4 regions of the Streptomyces sp. NPDC102467 genome follow, and region 2 is predicted to be linked to each of the others. Evidence: riboswitches for the same ligand, from Rfam matches in the RefSeq annotation. Region 2 holds a riboswitch; each other region holds the start of a gene.
What was found. A riboswitch is a leader RNA that binds a small molecule or an ion and turns the genes downstream of it on or off. The one in region 2 is predicted to bind cobalamin.
Positions count from the first base shown of each region.

Region 1: linked by a shared signal. The riboswitch ahead of cobN (cobaltochelatase subunit CobN) and the one ahead of ACIREE_RS26825 (ABC transporter substrate-binding protein) in region 2 are both predicted to bind cobalamin.
Region 3: linked by a shared signal. The riboswitch ahead of ACIREE_RS02160 (ribonucleoside-diphosphate reductase subunit alpha) and the one ahead of ACIREE_RS26825 (ABC transporter substrate-binding protein) in region 2 are both predicted to bind cobalamin.
Region 4: linked by a shared signal. The riboswitch ahead of metE (5-methyltetrahydropteroyltriglutamate--homocysteine S-methyltransferase) and the one ahead of ACIREE_RS26825 (ABC transporter substrate-binding protein) in region 2 are both predicted to bind cobalamin.

Region 1 is NZ_JBIWKA010000008.1:422,758-430,408, forward strand. Features, by position in the region: gene ACIREE_RS19590 (precorrin-2 C(20)-methyltransferase) at 1-68, opposite strand, end outside; gene ACIREE_RS19595 (precorrin-8X methylmutase) at 65-706, opposite strand; gene ACIREE_RS19600 (cobalamin biosynthesis protein CobG) at 720-2,057, opposite strand; cobalamin riboswitch at 2,117-2,276, shown strand; gene cobN (cobaltochelatase subunit CobN) at 2,308-6,096, shown strand; gene ACIREE_RS19610 (polysaccharide lyase family 8 super-sandwich domain-containing protein) at 6,318-7,651, opposite strand, start outside.
Region 2 is NZ_JBIWKA010000013.1:74,626-82,276, forward strand. Features, by position in the region: partial or broken gene ACIREE_RS26800 (IS481 family transposase) at 1-55, opposite strand, end outside; gene ACIREE_RS26805 (DoxX family protein) at 245-604, opposite strand; gene ACIREE_RS26810 (cupin domain-containing protein) at 708-1,202, opposite strand; gene ACIREE_RS26815 (LysR substrate-binding domain-containing protein) at 1,284-2,135, shown strand; gene ACIREE_RS26820 (class I SAM-dependent methyltransferase) at 2,277-3,059, opposite strand; cobalamin riboswitch at 3,285-3,413, shown strand; gene ACIREE_RS26825 (ABC transporter substrate-binding protein) at 3,466-5,028, shown strand; gene ACIREE_RS26830 (ABC transporter permease) at 5,030-5,977, shown strand; partial or broken gene ACIREE_RS26835 (ABC transporter permease) at 6,313-6,405, shown strand; gene ACIREE_RS26840 (hypothetical protein) at 6,501-6,806, shown strand; gene ACIREE_RS26845 (ABC transporter ATP-binding protein) at 6,803-7,651, shown strand, end outside.
Region 3 is NZ_JBIWKA010000001.1:482,134-489,784, forward strand. Features, by position in the region: gene ACIREE_RS02150 (hypothetical protein) at 1-161, shown strand, start outside; gene ACIREE_RS02155 (ribonucleotide-diphosphate reductase subunit beta) at 158-1,183, opposite strand; gene ACIREE_RS02160 (ribonucleoside-diphosphate reductase subunit alpha) at 1,183-3,558, opposite strand; cobalamin riboswitch at 3,679-3,813, opposite strand; gene ACIREE_RS02165 (nucleoside hydrolase) at 3,870-4,868, opposite strand; gene mctP (monocarboxylate uptake permease MctP) at 4,989-6,611, opposite strand; gene ACIREE_RS02175 (DUF3311 domain-containing protein) at 6,608-6,907, opposite strand; gene ACIREE_RS02180 (GntR family transcriptional regulator) at 7,091-7,651, opposite strand, start outside.
Region 4 is NZ_JBIWKA010000002.1:384,930-392,580, forward strand. Features, by position in the region: gene ACIREE_RS04960 (cupin domain-containing protein) at 1-126, opposite strand, end outside; gene ACIREE_RS04965 (carboxymuconolactone decarboxylase family protein) at 194-517, opposite strand; gene ACIREE_RS04970 (helix-turn-helix domain-containing protein) at 769-1,683, shown strand; gene ACIREE_RS04975 (hypothetical protein) at 1,724-3,277, opposite strand; gene ACIREE_RS04980 (hypothetical protein) at 3,452-3,664, shown strand; cobalamin riboswitch at 3,725-3,974, shown strand; gene metE (5-methyltetrahydropteroyltriglutamate--homocysteine S-methyltransferase) at 4,140-6,467, shown strand; gene ACIREE_RS04990 (LCP family protein) at 6,523-7,651, opposite strand, start outside.

The DNA of each region.
Region 1 (7,651 bases), on a different contig from region 2:
AGCTCCGGGTCGCCGGGCCCGAGCCCGACCCCGTACAACTTGCCTGTATTGCCAGGGGTGTTGCTCATGCCTGGATCTCCACCTCGGTCGCTATGGCGTTGATCGCGGCGGCGGTGATGGCGCTGCCGCCACGGCGCCCGCGGACGATCAGGTACTCCAGGCCGAGCTCGTTCGCGGCCAGGGCGTCCTTGGACTCGGCGGCCCCGACGAACCCGACCGGAATGCCCAGGATCGCCGCCGGCCGGGGCGCGCCCTTCCGGATCATCTCCAGGAGGTGGAAGAGAGCGGTCGGGGCGTTGCCGATGGCGACGACGGCGCCGTCGAGCCGCTCCCGCCACAACTCCAGCGCGGCGGCGCTGCGCGTGGTCCCCAACTCGGCTGCCAGCGCGGGCACTTCGGGCTCATTGAGGGTACAGATCACCTCGTTGTCGGCGGGCAGCCGCTTACGGGTGACGCCGCTGGCGACCATCCGCGCGTCACAGAGGATCGGCGCACCCCCGCGCAGAGCGGCGCGGGCCTTCGCCACGACCCCGGCCGAGTGGCCGATGTCCTGTACGAGATCCACCTGGCCGCAGGCGTGGATCATGCGGACCGCCGCCTGGGCGACGTCGGCGGGCAGCGCCGCGAGTCCGGCTGCCGCCTCGGTGCGGATGGTGGCAAAGGACTCGCGGTAGATGGCCGCGCCGTCCTTCTCGTAGTCATACACGGGTTCGGCTCTCTCAAGTGGGTTGCGAGGTAGGGGGGTTGGTGACGACATACGTGCCGTCGGGGCGTGCCACGACATCCACGTACGGCCCGACGGGGTGCCCGCAGCGGCGCTCGCAGCCGGACCAGTAGGTGGGCAGGAGCGGATGCCGGGCGCCCGCGTCGGCGCGCACGTCGGCGTGCGCCTTGGCGCAGCCGGGGCGCCCGATGCAAGCCCCTGTGCGGGTCCAGGGTGAATCAGGGTCGGTCACGAGCCCGGTGCGTGTCAGCTCTTCGGCCTGGGCCGGTGTGGCGCCGGGTATCACGATGGACCGCCAGGGCGTGAGCCGCAGTTCCCTGGCCGGGAGGTGGGCGATCAGGTCGGTCAGGGCGGCCCATTGAGCACCGGTGATCGCCCCGAGGCGGGCGGTTATGCATGCCCCCGGCATTTCAGCGGACGGCCCGGAAAAATCAGCCTCTCCGGCGTTTGAGGAGCGGGGTCCGGGGCGGAGCCCCGTGGCTTGTGCGCCGTCGCCGATGGCGGATCGATGGACACGTGCGGGAGCGTCGTCGCTGGTCGCGCAGTTCCCCGCGCCCCTGAAGGGGCTGGGCTCGCTGCCCATCGCAGGCGCGCCCCCGACGGGGCTGCACTCGATCCCGGTCGCAGAGAGCGCATCGGCAACCAGCGAGGCCAACTCGGCCACAGGCAAGCCCAGTTCGCGGACCCGCCACACCCGTCGGCCCGAGACATCACGCGCGGCGGCGACGAAAACCTCGGCCGCGACGACCGCGGCCCGCGCCGCGTCCTCGTACCGGACAACGAATTCCGCGGCCCCGACAGAAAGCGCCGCCCCGCCCCCGGCGAGCCCCCGCAGCAGAATGTCAGGCGCCAGCCCCGCCACATCCCCCCGCCCGTCATCGAGCGCGAAAAGAAACCGCCCGGACAACTCCGGAGTGACAGAACTCGCACAGAGCGCCGCATCCAACCCGGTCAACCACCCGCGCACATCGACGACCCCGAGACCGTCGAGCCCCGACATCGGCGAAGCCACCACGTTCCGGACCCGTTCATGCGCGGCGGACGGCAGCAGCCCGACCCGGCCGAGCACCTCCGCCAACTCCCCGCCGCACCCCTCCCGCAACCCGCGCAACTGCACGTTGCCCCGCGAGGTGAGATGCAGCGTCCCGTCCCCGAGCCGCCCGGCCGCACCGGCCAGGGCCCGCGCCTGCGCCACGTCGAGGACCCCGCCGGGGATCCGGACCCGCGCCAGGAACCCGTCGTCCGCCGCGTGCAGCCGCAGCGCACCGGGGCAGGCGTCACCCGGGGACGTTCCGGGCGTACCGGGATCGTTGGGTAGGGGGGAGGCGGGCATGCGACGGAGCATACCCATCGGCTGTGACGGGCATCCCGCCCCAGGTCACGCCCCCGCCCCGTACGATGAACCGCGGCGGTCCCGTCCGGCCCGCCACCTTCGCCAGCGACGGCGACAGGGGAGGAAGCCGGTGCGATTCCGGCGCGGTCCCGCCACTGTGAGCCCTCTCATAGAGAAGAGGGTGAGCCAGGAACTCCCGCCGTCAGAACCCACCCGGGGCGCGGACACCCCGAGGAAGGCCAGACGACGCATGCCCCAGCAGCCCTCGCACCCCGCGCAGCCGCAGCCCCAGCCCTCGCAGCTCCTGCTCCTGTCGACGTCCGACACCGACCTGCTCAGCGCCCGCGCGGCGAACGCCGCCAACGCCGCTTCCGCCACGAGCGCCGCTTCTGCCACGAGTGCCGCATCCGCCGCGAGTGCCGCCGACGCCCCGGTCACGTACCGTTTCGCGAACCCCTCCCGCCTCGACGTCGAGACCGAGCTTCCCGCGCTCCTCGACGGCGTCGCCCTCGTCGTCGTACGGCTCCTCGGCGGGGTCCGCGCCTGGCAGGACGGCATCGACCGGCTGACCGCCGCCGGGGTCCCGCTGGTGGTGCTCAGCGGTGAACAGGCGCCGGACGCCCAGCTGATGGCGGCCTCCACCGTCCCGGTCGGTATCGCGGCCGAGGCCCACAAGTACCTGGCGCACGGCGGCCCGGCCAACCTCGCCCAGCTCGCGAACTTCCTCTCCGACACGGTGCTGCTGACCGGCCACGGCTTCGAGGCCCCGGCCCCCGCGCCGACCTGGGGCCCGCTGGACCGCACTCCTTCGCGGGCCGACGGCCCGACGGTCGCCGTGCTCTACTACCGCGCCCACCACATGAGCGGCAACACGGCCTTCGTACACACCCTGTGCGACGAGATCGAGCGCGCAGGAGCCCGCCCTCTCCCCCTCTACGTGGCCTCGCTCCGTGCCCCCGAACCGGAGTTGATCGAAGCCCTGCGCCCCGTCGGCGCGATCGTGACGACGGTCCTCGCGGCCGGCGGCACACGTCCAGCCGAGGCGAGCGCCGGCGGCGACGACGAGTCGTGGGACGCGGGCGCCCTCACCCACCTCGACGTCCCGATCCTCCAGGCCCTGTGCCTGACCTCGTCCCGCGCGGACTGGGCGGAGAACGACGAGGGCGTCTCGCCGCTCGACGCCGCGAGCCAGATCGCCGTGCCGGAGTTCGACGGGCGTCTCATCACCGTCCCGTTCTCCTTCAAGGAGATCGACGAGGACGGGCTCCCCGCGTACGTCGCCGATGCCGAGCGCGCCGCCCGCGTCGCCGGGATCGCCGTGCGCCACGCCCGCCTGAGGCACATCCCCGCCGCGGACAAGAAGCTGGCGCTCGTGCTGTCCGCGTACCCCACCAAGCACTCCCGTATCGGCAACGCGGTCGGCCTGGACACCCCCGCCTCCGCGATCGTCCTGCTCAAGCGGCTCATCGCCGAGGGGTACGACTTCGGGGACCCGGCCGACATCCCTGGTCTCGCCTCCGGTGACGGCGACGAGCTGATCCGCGCGCTCATCGACGCGGGCGGCCACGACCAGGAGTGGCTGACCGAGGAGCAGCTCGCGCGCAACCCCGTGCGCATCCCGGCCGCCGACTACAAGCGTTGGTACGTGACGCTGCCCGAGGAACTGCGGACGAGTGTCGAGCGGCACTGGGGCCCGCCGCCCGGCGAGATGTTCCTCGACCGCTCCCGCAACCCCGAGGGCGACATCGTGCTCGCCGCCCTGCGCCGCGGCAACCTGCTGATCCTCATCCAGCCGCCGCGCGGCTTCGGCGAGAACCCGATCGCGATCTACCACGACCCCGATCTGCCGCCCTCGCACCACTACTTGGCGGCGTACCGCTGGATCGCGGCGTCGGCGGACGACGCCGGTTTCGGCGCGGACGCGATGATCCACCTCGGCAAGCACGGCAACCTGGAATGGCTGCCCGGCAAGAACGCGGGCCTCTCCGCCGCCTGCGCGCCGGACGCCGCACTCGGGGACCTGCCGCTCGTCTACCCCTTCCTCGTCAACGACCCGGGCGAGGGCACGCAGGCCAAGCGCCGCGTGCACGCCACGCTCATCGACCACCTGGTGCCGCCGATGGCGCGCGCCGAGAGCTACGGCGACATCGCCCGCCTCGAACAGCTCCTGGACGAGCACGCCCAGATCGCCGCCATGGACCCGGCGAAGCTCCCCGCGATCCGCGCGCAGATCTGGACCCTCATCCAGGCCGCGAAGCTCGACCACGACCTGGGGGTCGAGGACCGGCCCGAGGACGAAGGCTTCGACGAGTTCATCATGCATCTCGACGGCTGGCTCTGTGAGATCAAGGACGCCCAGATCCGCGACGGCCTGCACGTCCTGGGCCAGGCCCCGGCCGGCGGGGACCGCGTCAACCTCGTCCTCGCCATCCTGCGGGCCCGCCAGATCTGGGGCGGCAACCAGGCCCTGCCCGGCCTGCGCGAGGCGTTGGGCCTGGACGAGTCGGCGGCGACCCGCACGGCGGCGGACCAGGCGGAGGAAACGGCCCGCGCCCTGGTGGAAGCCATGGAGGCGGCGAACTGGGATCCGGCCCAGGTGGGTACCACCTTGGGCAATCTGCCGCCTGGGGCGGCAGGGTGCACAAGGCGGCAGGACCCGGGTGCGGAGGAAACGGGCCCCGAGGACAACCCCGTTCACCAGATCCTCGACTTCGCGGCCCGCGAGGTGGTCCCGCGCCTCGACGCGACCACCGCCGAACTCGACAACTCCGTACGCGCGTTGGAGGGCCGCTTCGTCCCGGCGGGCCCGTCCGGTTCCCCGCTCCGCGGCCTGGTCAACGTCCTCCCGACGGGCCGCAACTTCTACTCCGTCGACCCCAAGGCCGTCCCCTCCCGCCTCGCCTGGGAGACGGGCCAGGCCCTGGCCGACTCCCTCATCGAGCGCTACCGCACCGACAACAACGGCGACTACCCCACCTCCGTCGGCCTCTCCCTCTGGGGCACAAGTGCCATGCGCACAGCGGGAGATGACATCGCGGAGGCCCTCGCCCTCCTCGGTGTCCGCCCGGTCTGGGACGACGCCTCACGCCGAGTGACGGGCCTGGAGGCAATCCCGTACGAGGAACTGAACCGCCCCCGCATCGACGTCACCCTGCGCATCTCGGGCTTCTTCCGTGACGCGTTCCCGCACACCATCGGCCTCCTCGACGACGCGGTCCGCCTCGCCGCCTCCCTCGACGAACCGGCCGAGCACAACCACGTCCGCGCCCACACGCAGGCCGACCTCGCGGAGCACGGCGACGAACGCCGCGCCACCACCCGCATCTTCGGCTCGCGCCCCGGCACGTACGGCGCGGGCATCCTCCAGCTGATCGACTCCAAGGACTGGCGCACCGACGCGGACCTCGCCGAGGTCTACACGGTCTGGGGCGGCTACGCGTACGGTCGCGACCTGGACGGGAAGTCGGCCCGCACGGAGATGGAGACGGCGTACAAGCGCATCGCGGTCGCGGCCAAGAACACCGACACCCGCGAGCACGACATCGCCGACTCGGACGACTACTTCCAGTACCACGGCGGCATGGTGGCCACCGTCCGCGCGCTGCGCGGCACGGCGCCCGAGGCGTACATCGGCGACTCGACGCGCCCCGAGACGGTCCGCACCCGCACCCTGGTCGAGGAGACCTCCCGCGTCTTCCGCGCCCGCGTCGTCAACCCCAAGTGGATCGAGGCGATGCGCCGCCACGGCTACAAGGGCGCCTTCGAACTCGCCGCGACGGTCGACTACCTCTTCGGCTACGACGCCACGACCGGCGTCATCGCCGACTGGATGTACGACAAGCTCACGGAGACGTACGTCCTGGACGAGACCAACCGCCAGTTCCTCTCCGAAGCCAACCCCTGGGCCCTCCACGGAATCGCCGAACGCCTCCTGGAAGCCGAATCCCGCGGCATGTGGGAGAAGCCGGACCCCCAGGTCCTGGAGGCCCTGCGCCAGGTCTACCTGGAGACGGAAGGCGACCTGGAGTCGGACGAATAGGCCTTTGAGCAGGGGAAACGCGCCTGCACGCTCGTTCGAGCGAGCAGAGGTTCCCCTGCCTGGCTCCGCCTACTCTGGGACCGTCGCGCTGAGCGAAGGAGGAGGTCTGTCATGGCAGCTATGCCTGTGCGACCAAGGCCTCCTACAAGCTCGGCCTCACCGTCCCCCTCCCCGAACCCCTCGGCTTCGCCCTGGACACGGCGGAGTTCTGAGCCCGCGCCCTATCGCAGGGTCACCGTGAAGCTCCGCCCGTACGCGTGGCGCGTGCGGACATCGAGCCGGGTGCCTCCCGGTACCCGGGTCACCCGGACCGCGTCGTCGCCGGACACCTTCCGCAGCGCCCGCCCGCGCAGCACCACCGTCACCGTGTCCCGGGCAGTGGTCGGATCGGCGACGGCGACCGTGACGTTCTTCTTGTCGCCGCGGACCAGGACCGAGGCCGGGCCCTCGATCGTGAGGCCGGGGATGTGGTGGATGTGGTGGCTGCCCGGGGCGAAGGTGTTGGCGGCGGTCAGGCCGAGTCCGTGATGCCGTACGGCTTGCAGGCGTGGCGTATTGGTGAGGATCTCCGCGCCGCGATGGCGCCGGACCGCCGACTCGGAGGCATTCGGCAGCAACGCGTAGGCAAATGAAGTGAGTGGGGACCGGGCGGGCTGCTCCACGCTCAGCGAGAAGACCTGGCGGGTGACGGCCGTGTCCGGGTTCGCGGTGCGCACGACGCGGCGGCTGCGGGTCACCGTGTCGAGTCGCGGCTTCGGGGCGGGCCCGGCGAGGAGCGCGTAGCCGACCGCTGTGCCCTGCGTGGCGTTGGCGTACCGCACCCAGCCGCGCCCCTCGGAGACGGTCACCTGGTCCGTCGCGGCAGCGATCCGCGCGTCCAGCGTCGTCGTCACCGCCCGGCCCGCGCCCGGCGCGTCCCCGACCCCTGCGGCCAGCACCACGATCTCGTCGTCGAGCAGGAACCACGACTTCGTCGCCCGCGCGCTCCGGTACACCACGAAATCGTCCGGCAGGACCCCCGCCCGCTTGTCCCGCCACGGCACGTCGTCGGAGAGCACCCAGCCCACCGCCCCGTACGCGCCGAGGACGGCGCCGCCCGAGTGGTCCTGGGTGGCGGTCGGGAAGTAGACGTACGTGTTCTGGGACTCGGACGACGCCGTGAAGTTCAGCGGGTGGCCCGGGTTGTCGTAGAAGAGCTTGCCGGCGTACAACTCCGGGACCGTACCCCGGTGTTCGACCGGCGCGGTCACGCCCGCGAGTCCGTAAGGGGAGACGGCCGTGAAGTAGTCGACGCCGTACGCCTGCGTCTGGTCCTGCCCGGAGAGGTACAGGTAGTGCGCACCGTCGCCCTGGAACCAGGGCATCAGGTTCTCGCCGCTCATGTACTCGTACTTGCTGATCCGCCGCGAGCTGCGGGCCAGCGCGAACGCGTAGCCGGGGCGGCGGTGCACGGTGCGGTCCATGGCGTTGAAGGCGACCGAGCGGGCAGCCGGGTTGAGATCGGCGGCCGGTACGGAGGCGTCGGCGAGGAGGTCGGCGTAGCGGACGATGCTGA
Region 2 (7,651 bases):
AGCGGGCCAGGCGCAGCCGGCCGGTCTCGGTCAGCGGTGCATTACGGTGAGGCACGAGGGCCTTTCTGGTCGGTGTAGACGTCGCAATCCACACCGAACCCGGGAGGCCCTCACTCGTTCAAGATCCCTCAGCCGAGATTTCGCTCACCCGTCCACAACCTCCCCGGACAGAACACCTAGGCCGTACGCGCGGACAAGGCCCGACTGCGCTTGGGTTGAGCGCTGTTGCGGGATGTCGGGGCGGTCACAGCGTGGTGGCCGGCCAGATGATTGCGGCCGCCGCCGCGGCGAGCCCGATGTTGAGAGTGATCCGGCGGTCTCCACCGGTCAGGTGGACGGCGATCGCGGCGGTCTGCAGGAGGACGAACCCGATGGCCGCGGCCGGTGCCAGTGACGGCGCGATGTGCGTCAGCGGTGGCAGGACCAGGCCGGCCGCGCCGAGTATCTCCACCGTGCCCAGCGCCCTGAGGGCGGGCAAGGGCAGGCGGTCGACCCAGGCCATCATCGGCCGGAGTTGATCGCGGCTGCGGATCACCTTGAGCGTGCCCGCGTAGAAGTAGAAGAGCGCGAGCAGGCCCGCGACGATCCAGTAGGCGATGTGCATGGTTCCCGTTCATGGGTCGAAGAGCGCTGGAGGAGAGCCGGTCCGTCGGCCGGGACCGAGCGGACCGGAAGGAGGGTGACCGGGCGGTTGCGGCCGGTCGGCTTCAGGCGAGGTCGGTGGCGGGCTCGGTCGCGTAGCGGCTCATGGCGTCGACGTTGGCCCGTGGTGTCAGTGGCCGGCCGTCGGTGAGCACCTGTTGGAGGTCTCGGAAGTACTGCACGTACAGGTCGGGGGTGAAGGTGCTGAGCATGACGGCGGGCTGGTCCGTCGGGTTGGCGAAGGTGTGAGGGGTGCCCGGCGGAACCATGACGAGCGTGCCCGTGGTGGCGTCGTGGTCCTTCTCCCCGACGGTGAACCGCACGGTGCCGGAGAGGATGTAGAAGCCCTCGTCGTGTCGGGCGTGGCGGTGTTGCGGCGGCCCCTGCGTATGCGGGGCGAGGACGGACTCGGTGATCGCGAGGCGGTGCCCGGTGTGACTGCCGTCCTCCAGAACGCGCATACGCGTGGGGCCCAGAACGATCGTCTCGCCGTCGCCGGGGCCCACCACCGAAACGGCGGGGCCGACCTGGGTCTCGTTGCTCTTGGCTTCTTCGGTCATGCTCACGAGTCCACCGCCGGGACCACATGCGTGTCCAAGACCTGTTCCGCAACGCCGATACCTCGTGGGTATCGTTGCAGCGTGGAGCTACGCACCTTGCGCTACTTCGTGGCGGTCGCCGAGGAACTCCACTTCGGCCGGGCCGCCAACCGACTGCACATGAGTCAGCCGCCGCTGAGCCGCGCGATCAAGCAGCTGGAGGCCGATGCCGGAGCCCTGCTCTTCGCCCGCTCGCCCACCGGCGTCACGCTCACCGCGGTGGGCACGGTGCTGCTCGACGAGGCGCGGGCTCTGCTCGACCATGCCGACCGCGTCCGGATACGGGTGAGCGCGGCGGCCGGCGCCTCGACCATCACCGTCGGCCTGCTGGGCGACGCCACCGACCCGGCGGTGTCCAGGCTGGCCGCCGCCTACCGACGAAGCCACCCCGGCATCGACATCCGGATCCGAGACACCGACCTGACCGATCCGACCTGCGGGCTGCGGGCCCGACTGGTCGATGTCGCCCTGACCCGGGCGCCGTTCGACGAAACCGCCCTGACGGTGCGTGCACTGCGATCCGACCCCGTCGGCGTGGTCCTGCGCGCCGACGATCCGCTGGCCCGCCGCGACCAGGTGCGGCCGGCCGAGCTGAGCGACCGCCGCTGGTTCCAGTTCCCGCAGGGCACCGACCCCGTCTGGCAGTCGTACTGGAACGGTGGCAGGCCGCGCGAGGGGCCAGTGGTGCGTGCCGTCCAGGAATGTCTGCAGGCCGTGCTGTGGAACGGCACGGTCGGCCTGGCCCCGCTCGGGCACGAACTGCCCGCTGAGTTCGCCCTGGTACCGCTGAGCGGCATGGCGCCGAGCCGCGTGGTGGCCGTGTGGAACGAAGGTGACACGAACCCGTTGATCCGGTCCTTCGTCGAGACGGCGACCGCCGCGTACCGGCACTGAGCAACATCGGCGGTGACGCTCAGCTCGGGAGAGCTGCCGTCGAGGTGCGAGCTGAAGGCCCGCCAGTCGAGGGATCGAACGCGTCCCGGCCGAATCGCGCGCAGCGTTGGTGAGTGCTTCGACTCCGCCTACCGTTGCGGGTCAGCGCAGTGCGGCCACCAGCGCATCGCTTGTCGAGCACCACACTTGACGCGCCTCGCTGAACCCTTGGCGCAGCAGCGTCTCGATGTGCCACCGGGTCGCGGTCGGGCGATCGCGTCGCGGTGGGTCGGTGCGGGGCTTTCGAGGATCGCCCAGCAGCGCGAAGCGTTCGGCTGCCGCCTCGGCGAGGTGCGGATCGCGGGCCGCCTCGCCCCACCAGCCGGCCCAGTCAAGGGATCCCTGTCCGCGCTGGTGAGTCTGTCGGTCGGTGTGCAGAGCCTGGAGGGCGGCGTTGATGCGGGGCGCGGACTCGTCCTTCATGTGGTCGGCGTTCAGGAAGACGCCGCCTTCGCGCAGCAGGCCGGCCAGGGTGGCGTACAGCCGGTCGAGCGGTTCGGTGTCGAGCCAGTGCAGAGCGGTGGCGGTGACCACGGCGTCGTACGACGTGTGCGGGAGGCGTGCGGTCCACGCGGCGTCGGTCAGGTCGGCCTCGACGAAGGAGACGCGCCCGTCCCCGGCGAAGTGGCCGCGGGCGATGGTCAGCAGGAGCGGATCGATGTCCACGCAGGTGACGTCGGCGTCGGGGAGGCGTCGCAGGAGCCGGTCGGAGATGCTGCCGGTGCCGCAGGCCAGGTCGAGGACGCGCGGTGTCCGGCCCGCCAGGGCCTCGACCGTGTCGACCATGACCCGGAAACGTTCCTCCCGGTCGGGCATGTACCACTCCTGCTGGCGGTCCCAACTGGATTGCCAGCTCTGCCAGTTGGACACGTGCTTCGCTGTCATGCGGGTGGTGCTTCCTCTCGCGGGACTCCGGGGCGGGGCGGGCCACTGCCGGTCGCTCGATGCGTACTGCTCGGGGGGTGTGTTCCCCACCGTACTGATCGACATGGTGTGCCGAGCCGCGAGAGTCGCGCAGGAGGCCTGATCCCGGGGCGAACGGTGACCGGGACGACCGGGTTCCGGCGGCCGGAGCCTCGTACGCCACAATGAGCACACAAGGCGATGGGGACCAGGAAGCCGGTGCGATTCCGGCGCGGTCCCGCCACTGTGACCGGGGAGCGAATCTCCTGCACGCCACTGTCCGCTGTCGCGGACGGGAAGGCGGAGGCGAGCGACGATCCGGAAGCCAGGAGACTGACCCGTCGCCGGTCTGACGTCAGGGGCGAGGACACCCCGGAGAGGATCGACTGTGACGACGCGTGCCCGGACGGAACCGGAGAGGCGGCCGGAACTCGGCAGACGAGGCGTGCTGGCCGCCGGCGGAGCCCTGGCGCTCGCCGCGTCCGGCCTGCTCACCGGCTGCGGCGGCGACGCGAAGGACGGGGGAGGGGGCGACCGGTTCCGCGCCGCGTTCACCTCGGGCGGTTCCCAGGAGACCCTGGACCCGCACGTCGCCCCGAACTTCGTCGACCAGGCCCGCGCCAAGGCCCTCTACGACACGCTCGGCACATACGCCGACGACATGTCGGTGCGGGGGCGGCTCGCGGAGTCCTGGGAGAGCGACGCTTCCGGTACCCGGTGGCGCGTACGACTGCGCGCGGCCCGGTTCCATGACGGGAAGCCGGTCACCGCCAAGGACGTTCTCTACAGTTACCGGCGCGCCGCCGACCCCGCTGTCGGCTCGCCCTCGCAGATGCTGCTCTCCGCGATCGACTTCACCGCGAGCACGGCTGACGGCGATCGGTCGGTCGTCCTCGTCCTCAAAGCGCCGAACTTCGAGTTCCCCACCGTGTTCGCCGGCCCCGGAACGGAGATCATCCCGGCCGGGACGACGGACTTCCGTAAGCCCGTCGGCTCCGGACCCTTCACCTACGTATCGTTCACGCCCGGTGGAACCGCCCGCTACCGGCGCTGGGCGGACCACTGGGACGGCGCCCCGCACATCGCCGAGCTGGAGATCGTCCCCGCGAACGAGGAGTCGGCGCGGCTCAACGCCCTGCTGTCCGGGCAGGTGCACTACGCGGCCGACATGGCCGGTGCCTTCGTGGAACGGCTGAAGAAGGACGGCTCGACGCGGCTGCTGACCGCCGAGCGCGCCACTGCCCAGCAGCTCCTGTTGCGCACCGGCCGTGCGCCGTTCGACGATCCACGGCTGATACGGGCCGTGCGGCTGGGGATCGACCGGGAGGCGCTGGTCCGTATCGCGCTGGCCGGACATGGCGAGACGGGCAACGACCTCTTCGGCATGGGCCTGCGCGGCTACCCCGAAGACCTCGAGCCCCGCACACGGGACGTCGCCGCGGCGCGGAAACTGGTGAAGGAAGCCGGCGCGGAAGGGCTGCACATCACCGTGGAGACCAGTTCGGTCGACGCGGCATGGGAACCCGCGGCCGACCTGATGACGCGGCACCTGCGGGAGATCGGGCTGAAGCTGACCGCCAACACCCGCGCGTCCAGCACGTACTTCAGCGAGATCAAGACCAAGGGCGTCGCCGCCTTCAACACCACCTCCACCCTGCCCGTCTCCGACTTCCTGCAGCAGCGGGTCCGGGGAGGGGCGGCCCGCAACCAGACCCAGTACGCCTCGAAGAAGTTCGACGCGCTGCTCGACCGGGCCCGTACCACCCGTGAGGAGAAGGACCGGCTCAGCCTGCTGGCCCGCGCCCAGAAGATCGCTCGCGCCGAGTCGGGACTTCTGGTGTGGGCGTTCTCGGACGCGAACGACGCCATCCGCCGGTCGGTCACCGGTCTGCGCGCGGCGCCGCCCAACTCGCACGACTGGGCCCGCTTCGACCGGGTCCGCCTCACCTGACGTGCGCGCCTACGTGCTGCGGCGCTCCTTGCTGGCACTCCTGCAGTGCCTGGTGGTGCTGGTCGCCGTGTTCGCCGTCGGAGCCCTCCTGCCCGGAGACACGGCTGACGTATTGCGCGGTGAACTCGGCACCCCCGAACAAGTGACGGCGCTGCGGCACCAGTTGGGCCTCGACGAACCGGCCTGGACCCGCTTCGGGCACTGGCTCGGCCACCTCTTCACCGGCGACCTGGGACACTCGCTGACGACCGGGCTGCCGGTCGGCGACGACATCGGCCGCCGTATCGGGGTGACGCTGCTCCTCGGCGGGCCGGCGCTGATCCTCGTCACCGTGCTGGCACCGCTGCTGGGAACCGTGTCGGGGCTGCGGGAAGGCAGCCGCCTCGACCGGGCCCTGAACACCGCCACGGTCCTGCTGCACGCCGTCCCCGAATTCGTGCTCGCGCTGCTGCTGGTCGCCTCGGTCTCGCTGGCGGCCGGACTGCTGCCCGCCACCGCCGTCGGCATGGACACCACCGCGCTGCTCGACCTGCCGTCCGTCCTGGTGCTTCCCGTGGTCGTCCTGACGGCCCGGCACCTGTGCGATCTGGCACGGCAGGTCCGCGCGGGAGTGGCGGGGGAGCGCCATGGCCCCGTGGCCGAACACCTGCGACTGCTGGGCGTACGGGAACGCACGGTGGTGCTCCGCCACGTACTGCCCAACGCGCTGGGCCCCGCCGCCCAGCAGTACGCCCGCTGCGTGGAAGGGCTGCTGGGCGGCGCCGTGGTGGTCGAAGCGGTCTTCGGATTCCGCGGCCTCGGCAACGGCTTCGTCGAAGCGGTGCAGAACCGAGATCTCCCGCAAGTGCAGACGTACGCCCTGTTGTTCGCCGGCACCGCGGTCGTGGTGAACCTCGTCGGTGACGTGGTCGCCCATCGACTCGCACCGCGACGGGAGGTCACCGCGTGACCCTGCCGACCGAGACCGCCGACACGCGCACGGATCGCGCGCGCCGTCCGTGGATCGCTCTGGTCCTCCTCGCGGTGCCGGTGTCGACGGCGCTGATCGGACCGTTTCTGGCGGGAGACACATCCCCGCAGGAGGACGCGCTGCCTTCGCAGCCGCCCGGCGCGGGGCATGCGCTCGGTACCGACGTCCTGGGACGCGACGTGCTGTCGCTCGTCCTGCACGGAGGCGCATCGGTACTGGGAAGCGCTCTGGGCGCGCTCCTGATCGGCCTGGTCGCGGGAGTGCCGCTGGGTCTGCTGGCCGCCGGGCCCAGCCGCAGGATCGACGAGACGGTGATGCGCGCCCTGGATCTGCTCCTCGCCTTCCCCGGTCTGCTGGTGCTGATGGCCCTGGCCGCGACGGGCCACCGTGACGGGTACTGGCTGGTGACCGTCGCCGGGTTGCTCCAGGTGCCGGCCGTGGCCCGCCTGGTCCGCGGAGCCGCCCTCGGACCGGCTCCCGCACGGTCGTCGAGGCACTGCGGATGCAGGGGCACGGCTGGGCCCATATCCATCTGCGGTACCTGGCGCGGGAGTTGGCGGCGCCGGTGGCCACCGACGCGGCCGGCCGGTTCGCCGTCGTGCTGTACCTCCTGGCGTCCGCGAACTTCCTCGGCCTGGGGCTGCCCGCGTCCTCACCGGACTGGGCGGTGCTCATCGAGCGCAACAGCGACGCGTTGTTCACCCAGCCCGCCGCGGTGCTGGTGCCCGCCGGTCTGCTGACGGCGCTGTGCGTAGGCAGCAATCTGCTCGTGGACCGCACCCTTGCCCGCAGGAGGAGACTCCGGTGACTGCGCACACCCCCGAACCGTTGCTGGAGATCCCGGAGATCTCCGCCTACGCGGACGGAGCACCGCGTCCCCTGCTGGACCAGGTCGCGCTGACCGTTCCGGCGGGAGCTGTGGTGGCCGTCGTCGGGCCGTCGGGCAGCGGCAAGACCACGCTCGGACTCGCGGCGCTCGGTGCTTCGCGCAGCGGCGTGGAGCTGGCGGGACACGTCCTGCTGTCGGGCACGGACCTCATGTCCCTGCCGCCCGCGCAACGGCGTGCCGCGCGGGCGGGACACACCGCCCACCTGCCCCAACACCCGGAGAGCGTCCTGGACCCGGTCCGCCGCACCGGCAACGCGCTCACCGAGCTGGCCGCTCTCGCACATGCCGGACGCGACGCGCGCAAAGCCGCGGCAAGCCAGGCGCTGGCACGGTGCGGCCTGGAGTGGGAAACCGTACGCCGCCGCTTCCCGCACCAGCTCTCCGGCGGACAGCAACAGCGTCTGGCACTCGCCTCCGCGCTGGTGACAGGCGCGCGCCTGCTGGTCCTGGACGAGCCGACGAGCGGCCTCGACCCGGCGCTCGCGCACGCTCTGGCGCGCACGGTGCGCGAACTCGCGGACGACGGGGCGGGGGTACTGCTGCTCAGCCACGACCTGCCGATGGTGCGCGCGACGGCCGACCACGTCATCGTCCTGGAGCGCGGTCGGGCCGTCGACGCCGGCCCCGTGGCGGACGTACTGGGCGCCATCGCCCCTGACGCGGACGCTGCGTCGCCATCCGGCACGGCTCCTGCCGTTGCTCGTCACCGGGCGACCGAGGGGCTCCTCGCGGCGGAGCGGCGCATCGGTGTGGGCCGAGTGACG
Region 3 (7,651 bases), on a different contig from region 2:
CCGTCCTCTTCGTCTTCCTTCTCTTCGCCGCCCCTTCCCTCTACGGGGCCGCCCACGACCGCCGCGTCGACCGGCAGATCCGGCAGGCACAGCAAGCACGGCAAGCACGGCAGGACACCGAACTGGGGTCCCGCCGTGCCGAGTTCACCAAGGTCGCCTAGAAGTCCTCGTCGAAGCCGACCGAGCCCTCGACCGCGACCTGGTAGGCCGAGGGGCGACGCTCGAAGAAGTTGGTCAGCTCCTGGACGCCCTGCAGCTCCATGAAGGAGAAGGGGTTCTCGGAGCCGTAGACGGGCGCGAAGCCGAGCCGCTGCAGACGCTGGTCGGCGACGCACTCCAGGTACTGCCGCATCGACTCGGTGTTCATGCCCGGCAGCCCCTCCCCGCACAGGTCGCGCCCGAACTGCAGCTCGGCCTCGACCGCCTCCCGCAGCATGTCGGTGACCTGCTCCCGCAGCGCGTCGTCGAAGAGCTCGGGCTCCTCCTTGCGCACCGTGTCGACCACGTCGAAGGCGAAGCTCATGTGCATCGTCTCGTCACGGAAGACCCAGTTGGTGCCGGTCGCCAGGCCGTGCAGCAGGCCCCGCGAGCGGAACCAGTAGACGTAGGCGAAGGCACCGTAGAAGAACAGGCCCTCGATGCACGCCGCGAAGCAGATCAGGTTGAGCAGGAAGCGGCGGCGGTCCGCCTTGGTCTCCAGGCGGTCCAGCTTCTCGACCGAGTCCATCCACTTGAAGCAGAACTCGGCCTTCTCGCGGATGGACGCGATGTTCTCGACCGCCGCGAACGCCGCCGTCCGGTCCTCCGGGTCGGGCAGATAGGTGTCGAGCAGCGTCAAGTAGAACTGGACGTGCACGGCCTCCTCGAAGAGCTGGCGCGAGAGGTAGAGGCGCGCCTCGGGGGAGTTGATGTGCTTGTAGAGCGTGAGCACCAGGTTGTTGGAGACGATCGAGTCGCCCGTCGCGAAGAACGCGACGAGCCGGCCGATCATGTGCTGCTCGCCCGGCGACAGCTTCGCGAGGTCGGTGACGTCCGAGTGGAGATCGACCTCCTCGACGGTCCAGGTGTTCTTGATCGCGTCCCGGTAGCGCTCGTAGAAGTCCGGGTAGCGCATGGGACGCAGGGTCAGTTCGAAGCCCGGGTCGAGCAGGTTCTTCTCGGTCTTCTCAGGTGCGGTGGTCATTACTGGCAGGCCTCGCAGGACTCGGGGTTTTCCAGGGAGCAGGCGACCGCGTCGGTCTCGGGCACGGTCTGCGCGGGGACGGTGCTGCGGCCCGCCGCCCGTGCGATGCGCGTCGCGGGGCGCGAGCGCAGGTAGTACGTCGTCTTCAGGCCCGACTTCCAGGCGTACGCGTACATCGAGGAGAGCTTGCCGATGGTCGGCGTCTCCAGGAACAGGTTGAGGGACTGGGCCTGGTCGAGGAACGGGGTGCGCGCCGCCGCCATGTCGATGAGGCCGCGCTGCGGGATCTCCCACGCCGTGCGGTACAGGTCACGGACGTCGTCCGGGATCCAGGTGAAGCCCTGCACGGAGCCGTTGGACTCGCGCAGCGCCTCCCGGGTCTGCGCGTCCCACACGCCGAGCCGCTTCAGCTCGTCGACCAGGTAGGCGTTGACCTGGAGGAACTCGCCGGACAGCGTCTCGCGCTTGAACAGGTTGGAGACCTGCGGCTCGATGCACTCGTAGACACCCGCGATGGACGCGATGGTGGCGGTCGGCGCGATGGCAAGCAGCAGCGAGTTGCGCATGCCGACGGCGGCGATACGTTCCCGCAGCGCGGCCCACCGCTCCGGCCAGGTCACCTGGGCGTCGGCGTAGTGGTCGGGGTGCAGGACACCGCGCGCGGTGCGGGTCTTCTCCCAGGCGGGCAGCGGGCCGTTGCGCTCGGCGAGGTCGGCCGATGCCTCGTACGCGGCGAGCATGATGCGCTCCTGGATCCGCGTCGAGAGCGCCTTGGCGCGCGGCGAGTCGAAGGGCAGGCGCAGCTTGAAGAAGACGTCCTGCAGACCCATCGCGCCGAGGCCGACCGGGCGCCAGCGGGCGTTGGAGCGGCCCGCCTGCTCGGTCGGGTAGAAGTTGATGTCGACGACGCGGTCGAGGAACGTGACGGCGGTGCGGACGGTCTCGTCGAGCCGCTCCCAGTCGATGGCCTGCGCGTCGGCGTCCACGAAGGAGCCCAGGTTCACGGAACCCAGGTTGCAGACGGCCGTCTCGCCGTCGTCCGTGACCTCCAGGATCTCGGTGCACAGGTTCGAGGAGTGGACCGTGTGGCCGGGCTCCGCGGTCTGGTTGGCGGTGCGGTTCGCGGCATCCTTGAACGTCATCCAGCCGTTGCCGGTCTGCGCGAGCGTGCGCATCATGCGGCCGTACAGGTCCCGGGCGGGGATGGTCTTGAGGGCTCTGCCCTCGGCCTCCGCCTTCTTGTACGCGGCCTCGAACTCGGCGCCCCACAGGTCGACCAGCTCCGGCACGTCGGCCGGGGAGAACAGCGACCAGTCGGCACCGTCGGCGACCCGGCGCATGAACTCGTCGGGGATCCAGTGCGCGAGGTTCAGGTTGTGGGTGCGGCGCGCGTCCTCACCGGTGTTGTCGCGCAGCTCAAGGAACTCCTCGATGTCGGAGTGCCACGTCTCCAGATAGACGGCGGCCGCGCCCTTGCGGCGGCCGCCCTGGTTCACGGCGGCGACCGACGCGTCGAGGGTCTTCAGGAACGGCACGATGCCGTTGGAGTGCCCGTTCGTGCCGCGGATCAGCGAACCCCGGCTGCGGATGCGGGAGTACGAGAGCCCGATGCCGCCGGCGTGCTTGGAGAGCCGGGCCACCTGGTGGTAGCGGTCGTAGATCGAGTCGAGCTCGTCCAGCGGGGAGTCGAGCAGATAGCAGCTCGACATCTGCGGGTGCCGGGTGCCCGAGTTGAAGAGGGTGGGGGAGGAGGGCAGGTAGTCGAGGCGGCTCATCAGGCCGTACAGCGCGGCGACTTCGTCGAGGGCGCGGGCGCTGTCGTCCTCGGCGAGACCCGACGCGACGCGCAGCATGAAGTGCTGCGGGGTCTCGATGACGCGGCGGGTGATCGGGTGGCGCAGCAGGTAGCGGCTGTGCAGGGTGCGCAGGCCGAAGTAGCCGAAGCGGTCGTCGGCCTCGGTGTCGATGAGCGCGTCGAGCCGCGCGGCGTGGACGCGGACGAACTCGGCGGTGCGGTCGGCGATCAGGCCCTCGCGGTGGCCGACGGCGACGGAGCCGGTGAAGGAGGTCACGCCCTGCGAGGCGGCCTCGGCGGCGATGGAGAGCGTGAGGAGACGGGCGGCGAGCCGGGAGTAGACGGGGTCCTCGGAGATCAGCCCGGCCGCGGCCTCGGTGGCGAGTTCGCGCAGCTCGGCCTCGTCGGCGCGGGTGCTGCGGCCGCGCAGCGCGGCGGCGGCGACCCGGCCGGGGTCGGCGCCCGGGAGGTCGGCAGTCAGCTCGGTCAGGGTGCGCAGCAGCGCGGTGCCCGGAGCGTCTTGCGGTGCGGCTGAGACCGGTGCGGCTGAGACCGGTTCGGCGGGCGGCGCGATGGTCACGTGGAGGCTCTCCCTCGCTCGGCACGGGGCCTGCGGGGAAGGAGTGGCTCCGGCGCGCACGGGGCGCCGTCGTCACCGGCCCATTCCGCGAGGCCCGGACGTCGTCTACACCCGGGCCGGACGGCTCGGGTGTGCTGCGGCAGGTCCTCGGACTCACGCGGGCGCCGTTATGCGCGCTTACGTTCACCGTTGCGGGACAGTTCCGGATTTGCACCGGATTCCCCTGCGGCTGCAGCGAAAGCGAGCATACATGTTGTGCCGGGCCGACGTGGCAGGCCCATATCTTGTGTCGGCCCGGCTTCAACAGTTACTCAGACGGTCGCGGGCCGCTTCAGCAACGTAGCCACGAAATCCTCGGTGAAGTTGCGCGGGCCGACGCCCACGGCGACCCGGCCGCGATGCTTGGTGCGGGCGTTCACCAGCGGCGACTCCGTGTAGTACTCGCGCGGGTAGTCGGAGTCGTACGGAATGAACACCGTCTTGCCCCGGGTCAGTTCGCTCGCGCACTCCACCGCGACGGTGCCCTCGGCGGCGGTGATGAACGACTCGTCCGCGCACACGCCGACGGCGAGCGGGTCGTGCAGCGGGGAGCCCCCGGTCTCCTCGTAGGCGCCGAGGTAGAAGCGCATCAGGCGGGCCGTCAGCTCCATGCCGGGTCCCGCCGCCTCCAGCGTGGCGAGCTCCGCGGGCCCGAACCGCCAGCCGTGCGTCGCGTCGAGCCCGACCATCGTGTACGGGATGCCGGAGGAGACGACCAGGTCCGCCGCGTCGGGGTCCGCCCACGCGTTGAACTCGGCGACGGGCGTGATGTTCCCGGGGATCTCGGCGGCCCCGCCCATGAAGACGAGCCGCTTCACGCGCCGCGCGAAGTCCGGGTCCTCGCTCAGGGCGAGCGCCACATTGGTGAGCGGGCCCGTCGCGCACACCGTCAGCTCGCCCTCGTACTCGCGCGAGAGCCTGAGCAGCGCCTGCGCCGAGGACTCGGTGTGCTCGGGCACGGTCGAGTCGGGCAGCTGCTCGGCGCCGAGTCCCGTGGAGCCGTGGAACTCGCCGGCGGCCGAGTACGGCAGGCGGGTCAGCGGGCGGCCCGCACCCCGGTGCACGGTGATGTCGCCGTCGATGCCGAAGGCGCGGGCGAGCGCGCGCCCGTTGCGGAAGGTCTGCGCGGCGGGCACGTTGCCGCCGACGGTCGTGTAGGCCTTGAGGTCCCACAGCCCGGTGCCGAGCAGGTATTGCAGTGCGACGGCGTCGTCGATGCCGGGGTCGCTGTCGAGCACGATGGGGGCGGTCGCCTGCGGCGAGTCGGGCACGGTTCCTCCGGGGCAGATGGTGCGGATGGTGCTGGTTCGCGACGTGGTGCCGGGTCACGATAGAGGGACGGGCCCCTCCCCGAGGGGAGAGGCCCGTCCATCGAGAAGAAGTGACGGGTGCTAGTGGCCGCCCGCTCCGACGGTGGGCAGCTCCACCTGTACGCCCTTGTCGCCGGCGTCTGCGGTGTAGTCCGAGGGCGACGTCTCGTCGACGCCCTCCGGGGCCTTCACGGCCTTCAGGACGAAGGTCAGGACGACGGTCACGATCACGTTCATCACGAACGCCGTCAGGCCGATGTAGCCGATCTGGCCGATGCCGGGGATCTCGTCCGAGGACCCGCCGAAGTGCTTCTGCGTCGGCGAGGCCACCCCGTACGCGGCGAGCGTGCCGTAGACCATGCCGACCGCCCATCCGGCGAGCAGCGCCCACCGGTGGAACCAGCGCGTGAACAGGCCGCCCACCAGCGCCGGCATGGTCTGCAGGATCCAGATCCCGCCGAGCAGCTGGAAGTTGATGGCGACGGTCTTGTCCATGGTCAGGACGAAGGCGAGCGCGCCGACCTTCACGAGCAGCGACACGAGCTTGGAGACCTTGGTCTCCTGCGCCGGGGTCGCGTCGGGCTTGATGAAGTCCTTGTAGATGTTGCGCGTGAACAGGTTCGCCGCGGCGATGGACATGATGGCCGCCGGGACCAGCGCGCCGATGCCGATGGCGGCGAAGGCGACACCCGTGAACCAGTCGGGGAACATGGTCTCGAAGAGCTGCGGGATCGCCAACTGCCCGTTCTGCACCTTGATCCCGGCCGCGATCGCCATGAACCCGAGCAGCGCGAGCAGGCCCAGCATGAGCGAGTACAGCGGCAGGATCGTGGTGTTGCGGCGGATCACGTTACGGCTCTTGGACGACAGGGTCGCCGTGATCGAGTGCGGGTACATGAACAGCGCGAGGGCCGAGCCGAGCGCGAGTGTCGCGTAGGTCCACGTGCCCGATTCACCAGGAGCGAGGGCGCCGACGGGTTTCCCTGTCGCCGGGTTGAGCTGCTCGAACTTCTTGCCGGCCGCGGCGAAGATGTCGTCGAAGCCGCCCAGCTTGATCGGGATGTAGATGATGGCGACCAGGATCACGATGTAGATCAGGCCGTCCTTGACGAACGCGATCAGCGCGGGGGCCCGCAGGCCCGAGGAGTACGTGTACGCCGCGAGCACGCCGAAGGCGATCAGCAGCGGCAGGTCCTTGACGAACCAGTTCGTGCCCTCGCCGCCGCCGACACCCATCACGTCGAGCACGGCCTGGATGCCGACCAGTTGGAGCGCGATGTACGGCATCGTGGCGAGGATGCCGGTGATCGCGACGGCCAGCGAGAGGCCCTTCGAGCCGAAGCGGCCGCGCACGAAGTCCGACGTCGTCACGTACCCGTGCTTGTGCGAGACCGACCACAGGCGCGGCAGGAACGTGAAGATCAGCGGGTACACCAGGATCGTGTACGGCACCGCGAAGAAGCCGGACGCGCCCGCCGCGTAGATCGCCGCGGGGACGGCCACGAAGGTGTATGCCGTGTAGAGGTCGCCGCCGAGCAGGAACCAGGTGACCCAGGTGCCGAACGAGCGGCCGCCGAGGCCCCATTCGTCCAGCGAGTCGTTCTCCGACCTGCGCCAGCGCGCGGCGAGGAAGCCCATGACCGTGACGGCCAGGAAGAAGATGATGAAGACAGTGAGCGCGACACCGTTGACGCCGCCGTTCATCGCCCGCTCCCGGAGGCCGATGCGGATGCCGATGCCTTGCGACCTCGCTGGTCACGCTGCCACAGCTTGTACGCGATCATCGTGAGCGCCGTCGAGATGAGCACCCAGAGCATCTGGTACCAGTAGAAGAACGGGATACCGATGAAGGTCGGGTCGACCTTGGCGTAGGAGCTGACCCAGAGCATCGCCACGAACGGTGCGACGAGGCACAGTCCGATGACGACGCGGACCGGTGTCACCACCGGTCTCCCCACTTCTTGCGCACCTTGTGGCGCACTTTTCGGCGCATCGGACATTTCGCGGCTCCGTCCCCTCGCTGGCCCAGGTCCCACTTATCTCACGTTTAACGTGCGGGAAATCTAGGCGAGAGTCTTGATCTATGGAAGCCCCGTCCGGATAACGGACGACGTGCGGCGAACGACCGGTCAGTCCGGCCGGTCCGGTCAGTCCGGCCAGTCCAGTCAGTCCAGTCAGTCCGGTCAGTCCAGTGGCCGCTTGAGTCGCGCCACGAACTTGTACCGGTCGCCCCGGTACACCGAGCGCACCCACTCCACCGGCAGGCCCGAGCCGTCGATCGAGTGGCGGGAGAGCATCAGCATCGGCAGGCCCACGTCGGTGCCGAGCAGGCCGGCCTCGCGCGGCGTGGCCAGCGACGTCTCGATGGTCTCCTCGGCCTCGGCGAGCCGTACGTCGTAGACCTCGGCGAGCGCCGTGTAGAGGGACGTGTACTTGACGAGCGAGCGGCGCAGGGCCGGGAAGCGCTTGGCCGAAAGGTGGGTGGTCTCGATGGCCATCGGCTCGCCGCTGGCCAGCCGCAGCCGCTCGATGCGCAACACGCGTCCACCGGCGGAGATGTCGAGCAGCCCGGCCAGAGTGTCGTCGGCGGTGACGTACCCGATGTCGAGCAGCTGCGAGGTCGGCTCGAGCCCCTGCGCCCTCATGTCCTCGGTGTACGAGGTGAGTTGGAGCGCCTGCGACACCTTGGGCTTGGCGACGAACGTGCCCTTGCCCTGGATGCGCTCCAGGCGGCCCTCGACGAC
Region 4 (7,651 bases), on a different contig from region 2:
GAACCGGACCAGCCCCACCGCGAGACGGGCCGGCTCGGCGGGAGCTTCGAGCAGGTTCAGGTAGACATCGCCGGTGAAGCGTTCGGCCGGGGGCCTGACGGTGGGGGTCGACATGAGGTGTTCCATGTTTTCCTTCTTCTCTTCTGGGTCTCTTCTGGGTCTCTTCTTGGGTGAGCCGGTGGCGGGACAGGAGTCAGGCGGCGCCGCGCTCGTCGGCGATCTTCTTGAGCCGGGTGATCGCGGTCATGGCATTGGGCCAGCCCGCGTAGAAGGCGAGATGCGTGATCGCCTCGGACAGCTCCTCGACACTGAGCCCGTTGTCCAGGGCCACGCCCAGGTGGTAGCCGAGCTGCTCGCCGCGGTAGAGGGCGGCAAGCACGCTCACCGTGACGAGGCTGCGGTCGCGCGGGGAGAGTCCGGGCCGCTCCCACACGTCGCCGAACAGGACATTGTCGGTGACCTCGACGAGCTTCGGCGCGATGTCGGCCAGCTCCCGGGGTGCGGACTGCTTCGGCATGAGGACTCCTGGAACGTAACGCGGCAGAATGGATGAGAACAGAGCAGAACGGAAGATGTCGGCATGAGCCACTGTGCGGCCGGGCCGGTCCCGCGGCAGCCGCTGAGACGCTGGTCCCGACTGCCGCCCGGGGCGTCCCAGCTCCTGCCGGTATCGAGGAAACAGCAGGTCAGTACCGTGGAGGAGGGCCTGGCGTCACAGGTACCGACAGGACCCCCCACAGGTACGCCGTCCGATCTAGCCTGGAATGCGTGAGCACCCAGAGCGACATCCGCGAGTTCCTGGCCTCCCGCCGCGCCAAGATCACCCCTCGGCAGGCGGCCCTGCCGGCGTACGGCGGCAACCGGCGCGTGCCCGGCCTGCGGCGCGAGGAAGTCGCCCTGCTCGCCGGCGTCAGCATCGACTACTACGTCCGCCTGGAACGCGGTCACCTCGCGGGCGCATCGGACGAGGTCCTCGACGCTGTCGCGAACGCCCTCCAGCTCGATGACGCCGAACGCGCGCACCTCTACGATCTGGCCCGCGCCGCCGCCAAGCGGCCTGCCCGGCGCGGCAGGCGCCCCCGCGGGCCGCTACCGGACAGCGTGCTGCGCGTCCTGTACTCCATGACCGACTCCCCGGCGTTCATCCGCAACGGCCGTCTCGACGTCCTGGCGACCAACCGCCTCGGCCGCGCCCTGTACAGCCCGCTGTACGGCGACAAGTACGGCACCGAGTACGGCACCGAGTGCGACGACAGGTACACCGGCAAGGGGCGGCACACGGTGAACATCGCCCGCTTCCAGTTCCTCGATCCCGCCGGGCGCGACTACTTCCCGCACTGGGAGGAGTCCGTGAACACCACGGTGTCGCTGCTGCGCACCGAGGCGGGGCGCGCCCCGGGCGACAGCGAGCTGACCGGGCTCATCGGCGAACTCGTCACCCGGAGCGACGAGTTCCGCACCGCCTGGGCCAAGCACAACGTGCGGCTGCACCACACCGGCCGCAAAGCCTTCCGGCACCCGGCCGTCGGGGCGATCACGCTCGACTTCGATGCCATGGAGCTCCCCGCCCAGCCCGGCCTGACCCTCACCGCCTACAGCGCCCCGCCCCACACCCCCGACCACGACAAGCTCCAGCTCCTCGCCGCCTGGTCCGCCACCGAGGAGACACCGGCCCGGCGGTAGCGGGCCCAGCGGGAGGCCCGAACAGGCCCGCGCCCACGCCCTAACGGCGTCGCAGGTAGAGCCGGAGCATGCCGCTCCGGGTGGCGTGCTCCTCGCTCAGCTCGAAGTCGCGCCGCAGTGCCTCGATCTTGGCCCGGTCCGTGCCGCTCGTGGGCGCCCAGCCCGGGCGCCCGGCCCGGGGATCGATCACCACCCACACCCGGCCGATCTTCCGCAGCCGATGGGCCAGCGTCGCCGCCCCCGTCTCCGCGTCGTACAGTTCACCCGCCTCCGGGCCCGTGCGGGCGAGCGCGACGTCGTGCAGCCGCCGGAAGTCGGCGGGATAAGCGGCGGCCGCGCGCCGCGCGCCCGGGGACGGCACGAACAGCACGGTGTCTCCGGGCTTCAGCTCGCGCGCGGCCAGCACCGCGAGGCCCCGCAGGTCGTCGGATCTCGCCCACGGCCCGCGATCATGCTCATGGGTCGGCAGTTGCGCGACGAACGACGCGCCCACCAGAACCACGCCGCCCGCCGCGAGCAGCCTGCCCACCACCGGATTCCGAGAACGCGTCAGTTCGGGCACCAGTCGCACGATCCGTTCCGCGCCCGCGGCCGCGAGCAGCGGGACGCCTGCCAGGCAGAACAGCAGATAGCGGTCGTAGTAGAGCGGCTGGTACTGCGAAATGCCCAGCAACAGAGCGGGCGGCACGAGCGTCAACGGCAACGCCACCCCGCGCAACGACACCTCCCCCCGGCGAGGAAGCGACGCGCACACCCCGACCACCACCAGCCCCAGCACCACGGCGCACACCACCTCGGTGGGACCGGCGAAGGAGTACACCAGGCCACGCACCTGCTCGCGGCCCGGCTTGTCCAACCAGGCGACCTGAGCGCTCTGCCCGCGCGAGACGAAGAGGAGCGGCAGCAGAGAGACCGACACGCAGGCCACCGCCGCCAGCCAGGCCCTCCATACCGCCCATGGCACCCGGGCGCAGCACAGCGTGCACGCGTGAGCCGCCAGGACGAGCACCGCCATCTCGTGCAACCACGCCGTACCGGTGAGCAACAGCGCGTAGAGCACCCAGTGCCGCCGACCGCGCGCCCGCAGGGCACGCACCAGCGCGACGGTCGCCGCGAGGACACCGGCGGCCACCAACGCGTAGGAGCGGCCCTCCTGCGCGTAGCGGCCGACGAACGGGGTCACCGCGTACAGCAGTCCCGCCCACAGCCCGACCCGGGGCCGCGCCAGCCGTGCGCCGAGCAGGCCCACGAGACCGGCGGCCAGGGTCGCCCCCAGCACCGAGGGCAGCCGCAGCAGCACTTCGCCCGGGTACGGGGCGAGGACGAAGTGCATCAGCGCGTAGTAGAGGCCGTGCACCGCGTCGATGTGCGACACCAGGTGGGCGATCTCCGGCAGTGTGCGGTGTGCCATCTGCAGGGTGACGCCTTCGTCGCCCCACACCCCGTCGCGGTCGAGCCCCCACGTGCCCAGGCCCGCCATCACCACGGACGGCACGGTGACGGCGATCGCGGTGCCGGCCGCCCTGGACCGCGGGTTCTGCCGTCGTGACGGGGGTACGGGCGCGGGATCGTTGCGGACGAGGGCGACGGCCACCGGGCTCTCTCCTGGCTCGAGCCGTGCGCGGCCGACCGCCGGCGCCTGGCGCGCCCATCCTGAAAAGGGCGCGCACACGACAGGTGACGCCACGCGGGGCGGGTCACCTGATGCGCCCAGCCCGCCCCTGCTTCCCAAGATGCAGGAGCGGCGGGCACACCGGACCGTGGAGGCATGAGCAAACCGGTCATCGTCTACCAGCCATCGCCCGACGGAGGGCGCCGTGTCCGCGTGGACGGCGAGATCGTCGGACTCGCGCACGAGCCGCGCGATGTCGCCGAGTTCCTGCGTCGGGCCGGGCACGACATGGACGAGGCGGATGTGGAGGCGTCCCCGTTGATCGACTGGCGCGGCGGCGGCCCCGGCACCTGGCCCGCCCCCTGGTAGCGCCGGGTGGGGTCAGTTGGAGGCGTCGGGTCGGCGTTGAGCACGGGCGGGTGACCCCGTACGCTGGCCGACGCAGCTGGTTCGCCCCGTCCGCCAGGCGGGATGCGTCGCAAGAGGGAACCCGGTGGGAATCCGGGACTGCCCCGCAGCGGTGAGTGGGAACGACCGCCGTCATCAGCACTGGGCCCCGACAAGGGCCCGGGAAGCGACGGCCAGTAGATGTCTCGTACGACTGTCTTGTTACGACTGTCCTGTACGACACGAGGCGCGCCCGCGAGTCCGAAGACCTGCCAACTGCCCGTGTGCGTACGACGCGTGCGCGGACATCCTGGCGACCTCGAGGGCGGGTCGGCGAGCACATCGGGCGGACGACCGTGCCATCGCGCGGCGGTCCGGGTCGCCCGGGCCGTCACCCCTTCGCGTCTCTCGTCCCTTCGCCGGGATCTCAGGGATTCATCTCGCGAAGGAGATCTCCGTGACCAGCAGGAACACAGCCGTGACGGCGCGCGCCACCGTCCACGGCTACCCGCGCCAAGGGCGTGACCGCGAACTGAAGAAGGCCGTCGAGGGGTACTGGAAGGGCCGCGTCGATGCCGACGCGCTGCGCGCCACCGCCGCCGGACTGCGCCGCACGCACTGGCAGGACCTCGCGGACGCCGGAATTCACGAGGTGCCGACCGGCGACTTCTCGTACTACGACCACGTCCTGGACACCACCGTCATGGTCGGTGCCGTGCCCGCGCGCCATCGCGCCGCCGTCGACGCGGACGCCCTGGACGGCTACTTCGCCATGGCCCGCGGCACCCAGGACGTGGCGCCGCTGGAGATGACGAAGTGGTTCGACACCAACTACCACTATCTTGTGCCGGAGTTGGGCCCTGGCACGGTGTTCACGGCCGACTCCGCCAAGCAGGTCCAAGAGGTGCGCGAGGCCCTCGCGCTCGGGCTGACGCCGCGGTCCGTGCTCGTCGGTCCCCTCACCTACCTGCTGCTCGCCAAGCCCGCGCCCGGAGTCGCCGCGGACTTCGTTCCGTTGACCCTGTTGGACCGGCTGCTGCCCGTGTATGCGGAGGTGCTCGCCGACCTGCGCGCCGCGGGCGCCGAGTGGGTGCAGCTCGACGAGCCGGCTCTGGCCCAGGACCGCACCGCGGCCGAACTGAACGCCGCCGAGCGGTCGTTCCGCGATCTCGGCTCGCTCGCGGACCGTCCGCAGCTGCTGATCGGCTCGTACTTCGACCGGCTCGGCGACGCCCTGCCGGTGCTGGCCAAGGCCCCCGTCGAGGGTCTCGCCCTCGACTTCACCGGGGCGGCCTCCGCGAACCTCGACGCGCTCGCCTCGGTCGGCGGGCTGCCCGGCAAGCGGCTGGTCGCGGGCGTCGTCGACGGCCGCAACATCTGGGTGAACGACCTGGAGAAGTCCCTCACCACGCTGGGCACGCTGCTCGGGCTCGCCGGGCGGGTCGACGTGGCCGCCTCCTGTTCGCTGCTCCACGTCCCGCTGGACGCGGCGCGGGAGCGCGACCTCGATCCACAGATCCTGCGGTGGCTGTCCTTCGCCCGGCAGAAGACGGCCGAAGTGGTCACCCTCGCCAAGGGGCTGACCCGCGGCACGGGCGCCATCGCCGCCGAACTCGCGGCCAATCGGGCCGACTTGGCCTCCCGAGCCGCCTCCCCCATCACGTACGATCCCGTCGTGCGGGCGCGCGCCGCCGCCGTCACGGACGCCGACACGCGGCGCTCGACGCCGTACGCCGAACGGGCCGCGGCCCAGCGTGCCCATCTCGGCCTGCCCCTGCTCCCGACCACGACCATCGGCTCCTTCCCGCAGACCGGTGAACTGCGCACGGCGCGGGCGGACTTGAGGGCCGGGCGGATCGGCGCGGCCGCGTACGAGGAGCGCATCGCGGCGGAGATCGGCGAGGTCATCACCTTCCAGGAGAAGGCCGGGCTCGACGTTCTCGTGCACGGTGAGCCGGAACGCAACGACATGGTCCAGTACTTCGCCGAACAGCTCACCGGGTACCTGGCCACACGGCACGGCTGGGTGCAGTCGTACGGCACCCGCTGCGTGCGGCCGCCGATCCTGGCCGGCGACATCTCCCGGCCGGAACCGATGACGGTGCGCTGGACGACGTACGCCCAGTCGCTGACCTCGCGTCCGGTCAAGGGCATGCTCACCGGGCCCGTCACCATGCTCGCCTGGTCGTTCGTCCGCGACGACCAGCCGCTCGGTGACACCGCGCGCCAGGTGGCGCTCGCCCTGCGCGACGAGGTCGGGGACCTGGAGGCGAACGGCACTTCGGTGATCCAGGTCGACGAGCCGGCCCTGCGCGAGACGCTGCCGCTGCGGGCCGCCGACCGGCCCGCCTATCTGCGGTGGGCCACCGAGGCGTTCCGGCTCGCCACCGGCGGGGTGCGTCCCGATACCCAGATCCATACGCACATGTGTTACGCCGAGTTCGGTGACATCGTCGGCGCCATCGACGACCTCGACGCCGATGTCATCAGCCTGGAGGCGGCCCGCTCCCACATGCAGGTCGCGCACGAGCTGGCCGCGCACGGCTACCCGCGCGAGGCGGGGCCCGGCGTGTACGACATCCACTCCCCGCGCGTGCCGGGCGCGGACGAGGTGACCGGCCTCCTGCGCAAGGGACTTGAGGCCGTACCGGCGTCCCGGCTGTGGGTCAATCCGGACTGCGGTCTGAAGACCCGCGGCTGGCCCGAGGTCCGGGCCTCCCTGCAGACCCTGGTCACGGCGGCCCGCACCGTACGCGCCGAACTGCCGGCGGCGAGGGCCGAATGATCGCCTGACACGGCGCGGTGGAGCGGCGCGCGGCGCTCTCCACCGTGGCGGGTGCTCAGCCGTAGGACAGGTTGGAGCAGAGGTCCTCGTCGGCCGAGCGCGCGTCGTCGGCCACGCCCGACGGTACGGATGTGGGGGCCGGTGACGCGGTCGCGGCGCCGGTGTAGTCGGCTCCCAGCACGACGGAGATGCCGTCCGCGTCGGCGGCCCGCACCGCGGCGCCGGGGAAGAGACGGGCGACTTCCTCGGCGTCGGCCCGCTCCCCCGGGCCGTACTCGACCGTGGTGGTGGCCCGGTCCTGGGTGGCGGCGTTGGCGGTGCCGGTGACGGTGAAGTCGTGGCCGGTCAGCGTCCTGGCCGCGCTGGAGGCGAGGCCCTTGGTCAGGGTGCCGTTGTAGACGGCGACGGAGACACCGGCGCCGGACACCTCCCGGACGGTGGGCGACGCGGACGTCTCCACAGTGTTCTTGCCGTTCTTGCCGTTCTTGGCTCCGGCGTTCTTCCCGTCCAGGGTGCGGTCGTCCTTGAGCGCGGCCCACAACGCGTCGGCGTCCGGCTGTACGACGGCGACGCGGTTGCCGTCGTACTTCCAGGGGACGGTGACGAACTTGGTGTTGTGCAGATCCACGTCCTTCAGCCCCATCGCGAACTTCAGCAGCTTGTCCGCCGAGCCGAGGCCGGGGTCGACGGTCATCGACCTGGTGGCGGCGTCGGCGAGCGGCAGGAGTCTGGTGGGGGTGAAACCGTCGTCCTTGATCTTCTTGATGAGGCTGGAGATGAAGGCCTGCTGGCGTTTGATGCGGCCGATGTCGGAGCCGTCGCCGATGCCGTGCCGGATGCGGACGTAGTCGAGGGCCCGCTGCCCGGAGACGGACTGCTCGCCCTTCGCGAAGAGGAGCTTGCCCCGGGTGGCGCGATTCGGGTTGAGGTCGTTCTGGTAGACGTCCTGCGGGAGGCAGACCCGCACGCCGCCGACCACGTCGGTGAGTTGCGAGAAGCCCTTGAAGTCGACGACGACGGTGTGGTCGACGCGCAGCCCGGTCAGGTTCTCCACGGTGTTCTGGGTGCATGCCGGGTTGCCCTCGGCCGTCTCCCCGGTCGAGTAGGCCGCGTTGAACATCACGTTCGTCCGGGTCTTGCTCCACGATCCGTCGGGGAGCTTGCACGGCGGCACGGTGACCAGG